2 regions of the Azonexus sp. MM2026_4 genome follow, and region 1 is predicted to be linked to the other one. Evidence: predicted binding sites of a transcription regulator. Region 1 holds the regulator's gene; the other holds the start of a gene.
What was found. The regulator FNR, encoded in region 1, switches genes on or off when oxygen is low (the NO sensors DNR and NnrR bind a similar motif). The targets are predictions, from matches to a motif close to TTGANCTAGNTCAA.
Positions count from the first base shown of each region.

Region 2: AC0KWY_RS20055 (NAD(P)H-dependent oxidoreductase subunit E) is a predicted target of FNR. The motif match lies at 1,492-1,505, and genes of this name have one in related genera.

Region 1 is NZ_CM148380.1:1,583,178-1,587,360, reverse strand. Features, by position in the region: gene gdhA (NADP-specific glutamate dehydrogenase) at 1-379, opposite strand, end outside; gene rnk (nucleoside diphosphate kinase regulator) at 407-781, opposite strand; gene AC0KWY_RS07305 (LysR family transcriptional regulator) at 920-1,867, shown strand; gene fnr (fumarate/nitrate reduction transcriptional regulator Fnr) at 1,871-2,614, opposite strand; gene hemN (oxygen-independent coproporphyrinogen III oxidase) at 2,700-4,103, shown strand; gene AC0KWY_RS07290 (sulfite exporter TauE/SafE family protein) at 4,168-4,183, shown strand, end outside.
Region 2 is NZ_CM148380.1:4,227,124-4,231,306, reverse strand. Features, by position in the region: gene AC0KWY_RS20055 (NAD(P)H-dependent oxidoreductase subunit E) at 1-1,433, opposite strand, end outside; gene AC0KWY_RS20050 (hypothetical protein) at 1,574-1,840, shown strand; gene fabI (enoyl-ACP reductase FabI) at 1,837-2,625, shown strand; gene AC0KWY_RS20040 (hypothetical protein) at 2,699-3,277, shown strand; gene AC0KWY_RS20035 (hypothetical protein) at 3,309-3,791, shown strand; gene AC0KWY_RS20030 (bifunctional enoyl-CoA hydratase/phosphate acetyltransferase) at 3,814-4,183, shown strand, end outside.

The sequences.
Region 1 (4,183 bases):
TGCCGCCGCCCATCGGCAGCGTGGTCAGCGCGTTCTTGAAAGTCTGCTCGAAGGCGAGGAACTTGAGGATCGACAGGTTGACCGAGGGGTGGAAGCGGATGCCGCCCTTGTAGGGGCCGATCGCCGACGAGTGCTGGATGCGGTAGCCGCGATTGACGCGCACCTCGCCGTGATCGTCCACCCAGGAGACGCGGAAGGTGAGTACCCGCTCCGGCTCGACCAGGCGGTCGAGCAGGCCGTGCTCGGCGTAGCGGGGATGGTCCTGGATGAACGGCCAGAGGCTTTCGATGACCTCGGCGACGGCCTGGTGGAACTCCGGTTGCCCGGGGTTTCGTGCGGCAACATCCTGGTTGAATTCTGCGAATGACTTGTAGCGCACGCGGCGGGCTCCCTTTGTTCTTGTTGATCAGTGTGCTGCGGTCGAGGCCGGCTGGATGACTTCGACCACGGTCAGCCGGCGGCTGTTGCCGCCGGGAAAGTCCCAGTCGATTTCATGGCCGACGCCGAGGCCGATCAGCGCGGCGCCGACCGGGGCGAAAACGGAGACCTTGCTGGCCGCCGGGTCGGCCTCGTCGGGATAGACGATCTCGACCTGGCGGCTGTTGCCGGTTTCCTGTTCGGTATAGCGGACGCGCGACCCCATCGTGACGATGTCGGCTGGTATTGATTCGTCGGGGATAACAATGGCGCGCTCAAGCTCGTCGCGCAGATCGTCGGGCGGCTGGATTGCCATCAGGCGAACGAAATCGCTCTCCCTGATGATCAGGTTGTTCTGCTGCATTTATCTGAATTTTCTGGTGATTTTTGTTGATCGGTTTTTTGTGTCGTGGGATTGCGGATGGTAGAAGGAAGTCCAAGGCTTGATAAGCCGGCGACTTTGCACAAGACTGTTTCCTTTTTAATAACAATTGGAGTGCGCGTGCACGACATCAACGACATGCTGCTGTTCGCCCAGGTGGTCAAGGCGCGCAGTTTTTCCGGGGCGGCATTGCGCCTGGGAATTTCCAAGTCGCGCGTCAGCAAGTCGGTGGCGCGGCTCGAGGCGGCGCTCGGCGTTCGCCTGCTGCAGCGCAGTACGCGCCGGCTCAGCCTGACCGAGGTCGGCGAGGCCTACTTCGAGCATTGCGACCGCATCGTCGACGAAATGGCGCAGGCCGAAAACACCATCGGCAGCCTGCACCGCGAGCCGCGCGGCAAGCTGCGCTTCAGTGCGCCGGTCGCCTTCAGCACGCTGCACGTGGCGCCGGCGCTGGCCGATTTCATGCTGCAGTACCCGGAACTGTCGGTGGACATGACGATCAGCGACCGCCTGGTCAATCTGGTGGACGAGGGCTACGACCTGGCGCTGCGCATCGCGCCGGTGCCCGGCGACAACCTGGTCGCCCGCCGGCTGGCGCCGATCCGTCGCAAGATCTGCGGCAGTCCGGCCTACCTGGCGCGCTGGGGCGTGCCGGAAAAGCCGGAGGACCTGGCCAGGCACAACTGCCTCGACTACACCTACTTAACGACGCAGGGCTTCTGGCACCTGCGCGGCCCCGGCGGCGACATCTCGGTGCCGGTGGCGGGCAGCCTGCGCATCAACGACGACGAGGCGCTATCGCAGGCGGTGCTGGGCGGGCTGGGGCTGGCGCTGCTGCCGACCTTCATCGTCGGCAGCGAGTTGCAGGCCGGGCGCCTGGTCGAGGTGCTGCCCGGTTACGTGCCGGTCGAGCGTTTCATCTACGCGGTGCATCTGCCGAACCGGCACCTGCCGCTGAAGGTGCGGGCCTTCATCGACTTCCTGCAGCAGCGCTTCGGCGACGAGCCGGAATGGGATCGCCCGGCATCGCCGGGCAGCGCGCGCCGCTGGCTCGGGCTGAGCCGTTGAGGCTCAGCAGCGGTGGGTCATCAGCGCCTTCAGGCCGCTGACGTTGAGGATGCGGATGTGCTTCTGCTGGACCGCGATGTAGCCTTCTTCCTGGAACTTCGAGAAGGCGCGCGACACGGTTTCCAGCTTGAGGCCGAGGTAGCTGCCGATTTCCTCGCGCGTCATGCGCAGGTAGAACTCGGCGTGCGAGAAGCCGCGCGCCGTGAAGCGCTGCGACAGGTTGAGCAGGAAGGCGGCCAGCCGCTCTTCGGCGCGCATCGTGCCGAGCAGCATCATGACGCCGTGGTCGCGGACGATCTCGCGGCTCATCACCTTGTGGAAGTGATGCTGCAGGTTGTGGATCTCGCGCGACAGGCTTTCCAGGCGGTTGAACGGGATCGCGCAGATCTCGCTGTCTTCCAGCGCGATGGCGTTGCAGGTGTGGTGTTCGGTGCTGATGCCGTCCAGGCCGAGCAGTTCGCCGGCCATCTGGAAGCCGGTGACCTGGTCGCGGCCATCCTCAAGCAGCACGTCGGTCTTGAAGAAACCGCTGCGGATCGCGTAGATCGAGTCGAAGGCTTCGCCGGCGCGGTACAGGTGATCGCCGCGCTTGATCCGGCGCCGGGTCGAAATCAGGTCGTCGAGCCGCTCCAGTTCCTCAAGGCTTAGGCCGAAAGGCAGACAGAGTTCGCGCAGGTTGCAGTTGGAGCACGCTGTCTTGATGACGGTCAGCGTCATCTCCTGATTCAGCGGGATCGGGCTGGGCATTGGCAACCTGCGTCGGCTTGATCCATGTCAACCGGAAATGCGATCCATCCCCACATAATCGGGCCAAAACTTGGCGCCATGTTCAATGAATTTCGCAACTGAAAACCTCGTCTTTGACCCACAGATCATTCGCCGTTTCGACGTAAACGGCCCACGCTACACGTCGTATCCCACTGCCGACCGCTTCGTCGAGGCTTTCGACGCCGAGGCTGCCGCTCTCTGGCTCAGCAAGCGCAACATCGGCGGGATCAGCCGACCGCTCTCATTATACTTCCACATCCCCTTCTGCAACACCATCTGTTATTACTGTGCCTGCAACAAGATCATCACCAAGGATCACGGGCGCAGCGCCAAGTACCTGAAGTACCTGGGCAAGGAGCTGGCGCTGCAGAGCGCCGCACTTGAGGGTAGCGGGGGCGAGCACGAGGTCATCCAGCTGCACTGGGGCGGTGGTACGCCGACTTTCCTGTCGCACGACGAGATGCGCCAACTGATGGCGGAGACGCGCCGGCACTTCAAGCTGCTCGACGGCGGCGAGTATTCGATCGAGGTCGACCCGCGCAAGGTCGATACGGCAACCGTGGCGCTGCTCGGCGAACTCGGTTTCAACCGGATGAGCGTCGGCGTCCAGGATTTCGACGAGCGCGTGCAGGTCGCGGTCAACCGCGTGCAGACCGAGGAAGAAACGGCGAACGTGATCGCCGCGGCGCGTGCCAACGGTTTCAAGTCGGTGTCGATCGACCTCATCTACGGTCTGCCTTTCCAGAGCGTGATGGGTTTCAACCGGACGCTGGAGCGCGTCCTGGCGATGGACCCGGACCGCCTGTCGATCTACAACTACGCGCACCTGCCCGGGCTGTTCAAGCCGCAACGGCGGATCGCCGACGCCGACCTGCCGAACGCCGACACCAAGCTGCAGATCCTGGCCCTGGCGATCAAGAAGCTGACCGACGCCGGTTACGTCTTCATCGGCATGGACCACTTCGCCAAGCCCGACGACGAACTGGCGGTGGCGCAGCGCCAGGGGCGCCTGCATCGCAACTTCCAGGGCTATTCGACCTACGCCGACTGCGACATGCTGTCCTTCGGCATCTCGTCGATCAGCAAGGTCGGTCCCACTTACTACCAGAACGTCAAGACGCTCGACGAGTACTACGACCGGCTCGACGCGCCGATGCTGCCGGTGGTGCGCGGCATCGAGCTGACCGCCGACGATATCCTGCGGCGTTCGATCATCCAGGCGCTGATGTGCCATTTCGAGCTGTCGATCGAGAGCATCGAGAGTTCGCACCTGATCGACTTCCACAAGTATTTCGCGGCCGAGATCGAGGATCTGCGCGAGATGGAGCGCGGCGGTCTGCTGAAGATCGAACGCGAGTGGATCACCGTGCTGCCGCCGGGGCGCATGCTGGTCCGCGTCATCGCCATGGCCTTCGACCGCTACCTGCGCGCCGACCGTCAGCGGACGCGTTACTCCAAGGTGATCTGAGCGGCGTGCCAGGAAGGGCCGGGGCGGGTTACACTGCGGTCTTTCCTGTCGCAAGCCTTGCCCCATGCCTGATTCCGGCT
Region 2 (4,183 bases), 2.0 Mb from region 1:
TCGAACAGGTCGCGCTGCTTGCCGAAGATCATGAAGGAACCGGCGGTCGGCACGTCCTCGAAGGCGATGCGCCGGCCGAACTCGCGTTCCGACAGGCAGACGCCGGAGGCGCCGCTGACCTGGACGGCAATCGCGTCCTGGGCGCCACAGTCTTCCAGCACCTGGGCGATGCGCACGCCGAAGGCGTATTCGTAGAGCCCGGGCCGCTCGCAATCGCCGGCCACCGACAGGATCTTGGTGCCGGTCAACTGCTTGGTGCCGATCGCCTCGTACCAGACGCCGCCGTTGATGGCGATCTCGGTGACCTTGCACAGGGTCTCGACGTTGTTGACCACGGTCGGCTTGCCCATGTAGCCGGACGTCACCGGGAAAGGCGGACGGACGCGCGGGCGGCCGGCCTTGCCTTCGAGCGATTCGATCAGCGCCGTTTCTTCGCCGCAGATGTAGGCACCGGCGCCGAGATGGATCTCGATGTCGAAATCGAAACCGGCGACGCCGCCGATGTCGCGGCCGAGCAGGCCGGCGGCACGCATGCCGGCGAGGTAGCTTTCAAGCTGCGGCAGCAGGTACAGGTATTCACCGCGCAGGTAGAGGAAACCCTGGCTGGCGCCGACCACCCAGGCGGCGATGACCATGCCCTCGAAGACGCGCCCGGCGTAGGACTGCAGCAGGACGCGATCCTTGAAGGTGCCCGGTTCGCCCTCGTCGGCGTTGCAGACGATGTAGCGCGGGGTGGCCGGGGCGTTGCGGCAGGCCTCCCACTTGACGGCGGTGGTGAAGCCGGCGCCGCCACGGCCGCGCAGGTTGGACAGCTTCATTTCGGCCAGCATGCCGTCGCGACCGCGGGCCAGCGCGGCACGGACGGCCTTGCCGGCCTCCAGCGGCGTGCCGAGCAGGAGGTCGGCGCGGCGGATGTTGTCGTCGACACGGAAGAACTCGGCCGGCCACTTCTCGAGCGGCACCTGGCCGCGGATCAGGTCGCAGATCTCGTCGACCCGGCGCAGCGTCATCCGGGTGATCGCCCGGTTGTTGACCAGGATCGCCGGCCCCTGGTCGCACATGCCGGTGCAGGAACAGTAGTCGATGCTGACCAGCCCATCGTCCGAGACCTTGCCCGGTTCGAGCTTGAGACGCTTCTGCATGTGCTCGAACAGCGCCTGGTTGCCGGCCATGCGGTCGGTGATGTTGTCCGAGAACAGGACCCGGTAACGGCCCCGGTTCTCGCGGTAGAAGAAGGCGTAGAAGTCCCGGGTGCTCTGCACCTGGGCATACGATATCTTCAGGGCTTCGGCCAGATGGGCCGCGGTTTCGTCGGAAATGAAGTCCAGCGCTTCCTGGACCTCACGCAGAATCTGGACGAGGCGGTCCGGTCGCCGCGCATGGCGCTGCAGGATCGGCTCGATCAGGCTGGAAATCTCGGCTGAGACAGACACGGTACGCATCCCCTGGAAAACAGACCACGACACTCTAGTGCTTTGTCTCGCGGCGAATTTGCGCTGGATCAAAAAATAGCGAGGAAAACACCGGAAAATCATCACGCCTAATTCGTAAAACACTGATACGGCACGACTTTTTGACACGAACAAATAATGACAAAAGTATTTTTTATCGCAGCGCAACATCCCCTGCCGACGGGCGCGCGCAAGCATTCCGGAAGACTTTCGAAGACGCGCTGCGCAACACCGTGCCGCATGACGAAACCGTAATCCACCTGACGCAACAAAGTAGCGAGCGCACGTCACAATTGCCGGCACAAAAACGTGCTAATCTGCGCCGCATGGTGCAGCGCAGCAAGCGCACCGCCGATTCAACGACAACCTTCCGCGAGGAAACCGCATGAGTTCCAGCAATTCCACCACCGCCCTGCCGCTGGCCGGCAAGAAGGGCATCGTCACCGGCATCGCCAACGACAAGTCGATCGCTTTCGCGGTCGCCCGCGCCATCGTCGACCTGGGTGGCGAAATCGCCATCACCTACCAGAACGAGAAGACCGCCAAGTACACCCAGCCGCTGGCCGAAGCGCTCGGCGCCAAGCTCTTCCTCAAGCTCGACGTTGCCGAACCGGGCTGTCTCGAAGGCGTCATCGCCCAGTGCGGCGAAACCTTCGGCGAAATCGACTTCGCCATCCACTCGATGGCCTTCTGCAACGCCGACGACCTGCACGGCCGCGTCATCGACGCTTCCGAAGCCGGCTTCGATTCGGCGATGAATGTTTCCTGCCACAGCTTCCTGCGCATGGCCAAGGCGCTGGAGCCGCTGATGGCGCACGGTGGTTCGCTGATCACCATGTCCTACCTCGGCGCCGAACGCGTCGTGCGCAACTACGGCGTCATGGGCATCATCAAGGCGGCGCTCGAATCGGCCGTCCGTTACATGGCCTACGACCTCGGTCCCAAGGGCATCCGCGTCTTCGCGGTATCGCCCGGCCCGATCATGACGCGCGCCGCGTCCGGCATCGCCAACTTCAACAATCTGCTCGAATCCGACGCCCAGAAGGCGCCGCTCGGTCGCACCGTGACCATCGAGGAAGTCGGCGCCCTGACCGCCTTCCTGTGCACCCCGGGCTCGTCCGGCATGACCGGGCAGACCGTCTACGTTGACGCCGGCGCCCACATCGTCGCCTGATACCAGCAGCAGCGCGGGACGGCCGACGTCGTCCTGCGCTATGCTGGCGGCTGCCCCAAACGGCGGATACGACATGAGCGAACCAACAGCCCCGATCATTCCCGACCCCGTTCCCGACCATCCCTTGCTCAAGGGCAGGAAGGAAATCGGCCGCGGCGAGAGCACCATCGTCGTCGAAGGCGATACCGTCGACGGCCAGGAACGAGTTTTCAAGATCCTCTCCTCGCCGACCGACTACGCCTATTACACGGCACCCGACCGGCCGACCGGCCGCCACTTCCCGATCGTCTTCGCCGACCACGGCACCGCCGGGCGTTCCAGCCGTGGTTTCCCCTTCCACATCGTCGAGGTGGAAAGGCTCTACCCGCTGCCCGGCAGCGGCGAGACGGCCGAGGTGGCGACCAAGATCTCGACCGCCTATTTCGATGCCTGCGTGATGTGGCGCAACCTGGCCCAGGACATGGGCCGTATCGCGCTGCACCACCTGACGGCGACGCCGATGGGCTGGGGCGATACGGTGCGCGAGTCGCTGCAGGCGCTGGAAACCTTTTCCGGCGAATACGGCGCCCTGCCCGACCTGATCAAGGCGGACAACCTGATGATGCGCAAGGACGGCACCCTGGTCTTCTCCGACCCTGTCTTCATGGAATGACCCATCGACTCTCTCCCGGATCGGGCCAACGATGACCATCAACCGCGTTTTCTTCACCTCGCGCAAGCTTGCCGAATCGCTTGCCGGCAACCCGTACATGGCGGTGATCTCGATCACCGACCCGACCACGCCGCAGGCCAGGCTCGACCCGCTGTTCCGCCACGTGCTCAGACTTTCCTTCTTCGATGCCGTGCCGGCCGACGAGTTCATGCCGCCGCTGCCCGGCCTCTTCGACCGGACGATGGCGCGCCGCGTCGACGAGTTCGTCCAGGAAATCCACGGTGCTTCGTTCGCAATGTCGCTGATGGTGCATTGCGAGTACGGCGTCAGCCGCTCGGCCGCCGTCGCGCTGTTCGTCGAGGCCGCCACCGGCGCCCCGCTGGAAGCCCGTGAATTCACCTACGAAGCCAATCTCTGGGTGGTCGACAGCCTGCAGGCGCTGCACCCGGGAATGGAAATCGACATTCCGTCGCCGCTGGCCGCCCGCGAACGGCGAACCAGCGCGCGCGCCTGAACCTCTCCGCCGGAGCCGCCGCATGTCCGAGACCCGCTACCTGAGCAACAAGACCTACGACGAGATTGCCGTTGGCGACAGCGCCAGCCTGACCCGCACGCTGATGCCGGAAGACGTCAAGCTGTTCGCCATCCTGACCGGCGACTTCAACCCGGCGACGATCGATCCCAAGTATTCGGAAAGCGGCATGTTCCGCGAGGCGATCGCCCACGGCATGTGGAGCGGCTCGCTGATCTCGACCGTGCTGGCCACCCAGTTTCCCGGCCCGGGCACCATTCTGGTCGATCAGTCGCTGCACTTCGCGCGGCCGGTGACGATCGGCGACCGCATCGTCATCACCGTCACGGTCAAGCACAAGTTCGACCATAACCGGCACATCCTCTTCGACTGCG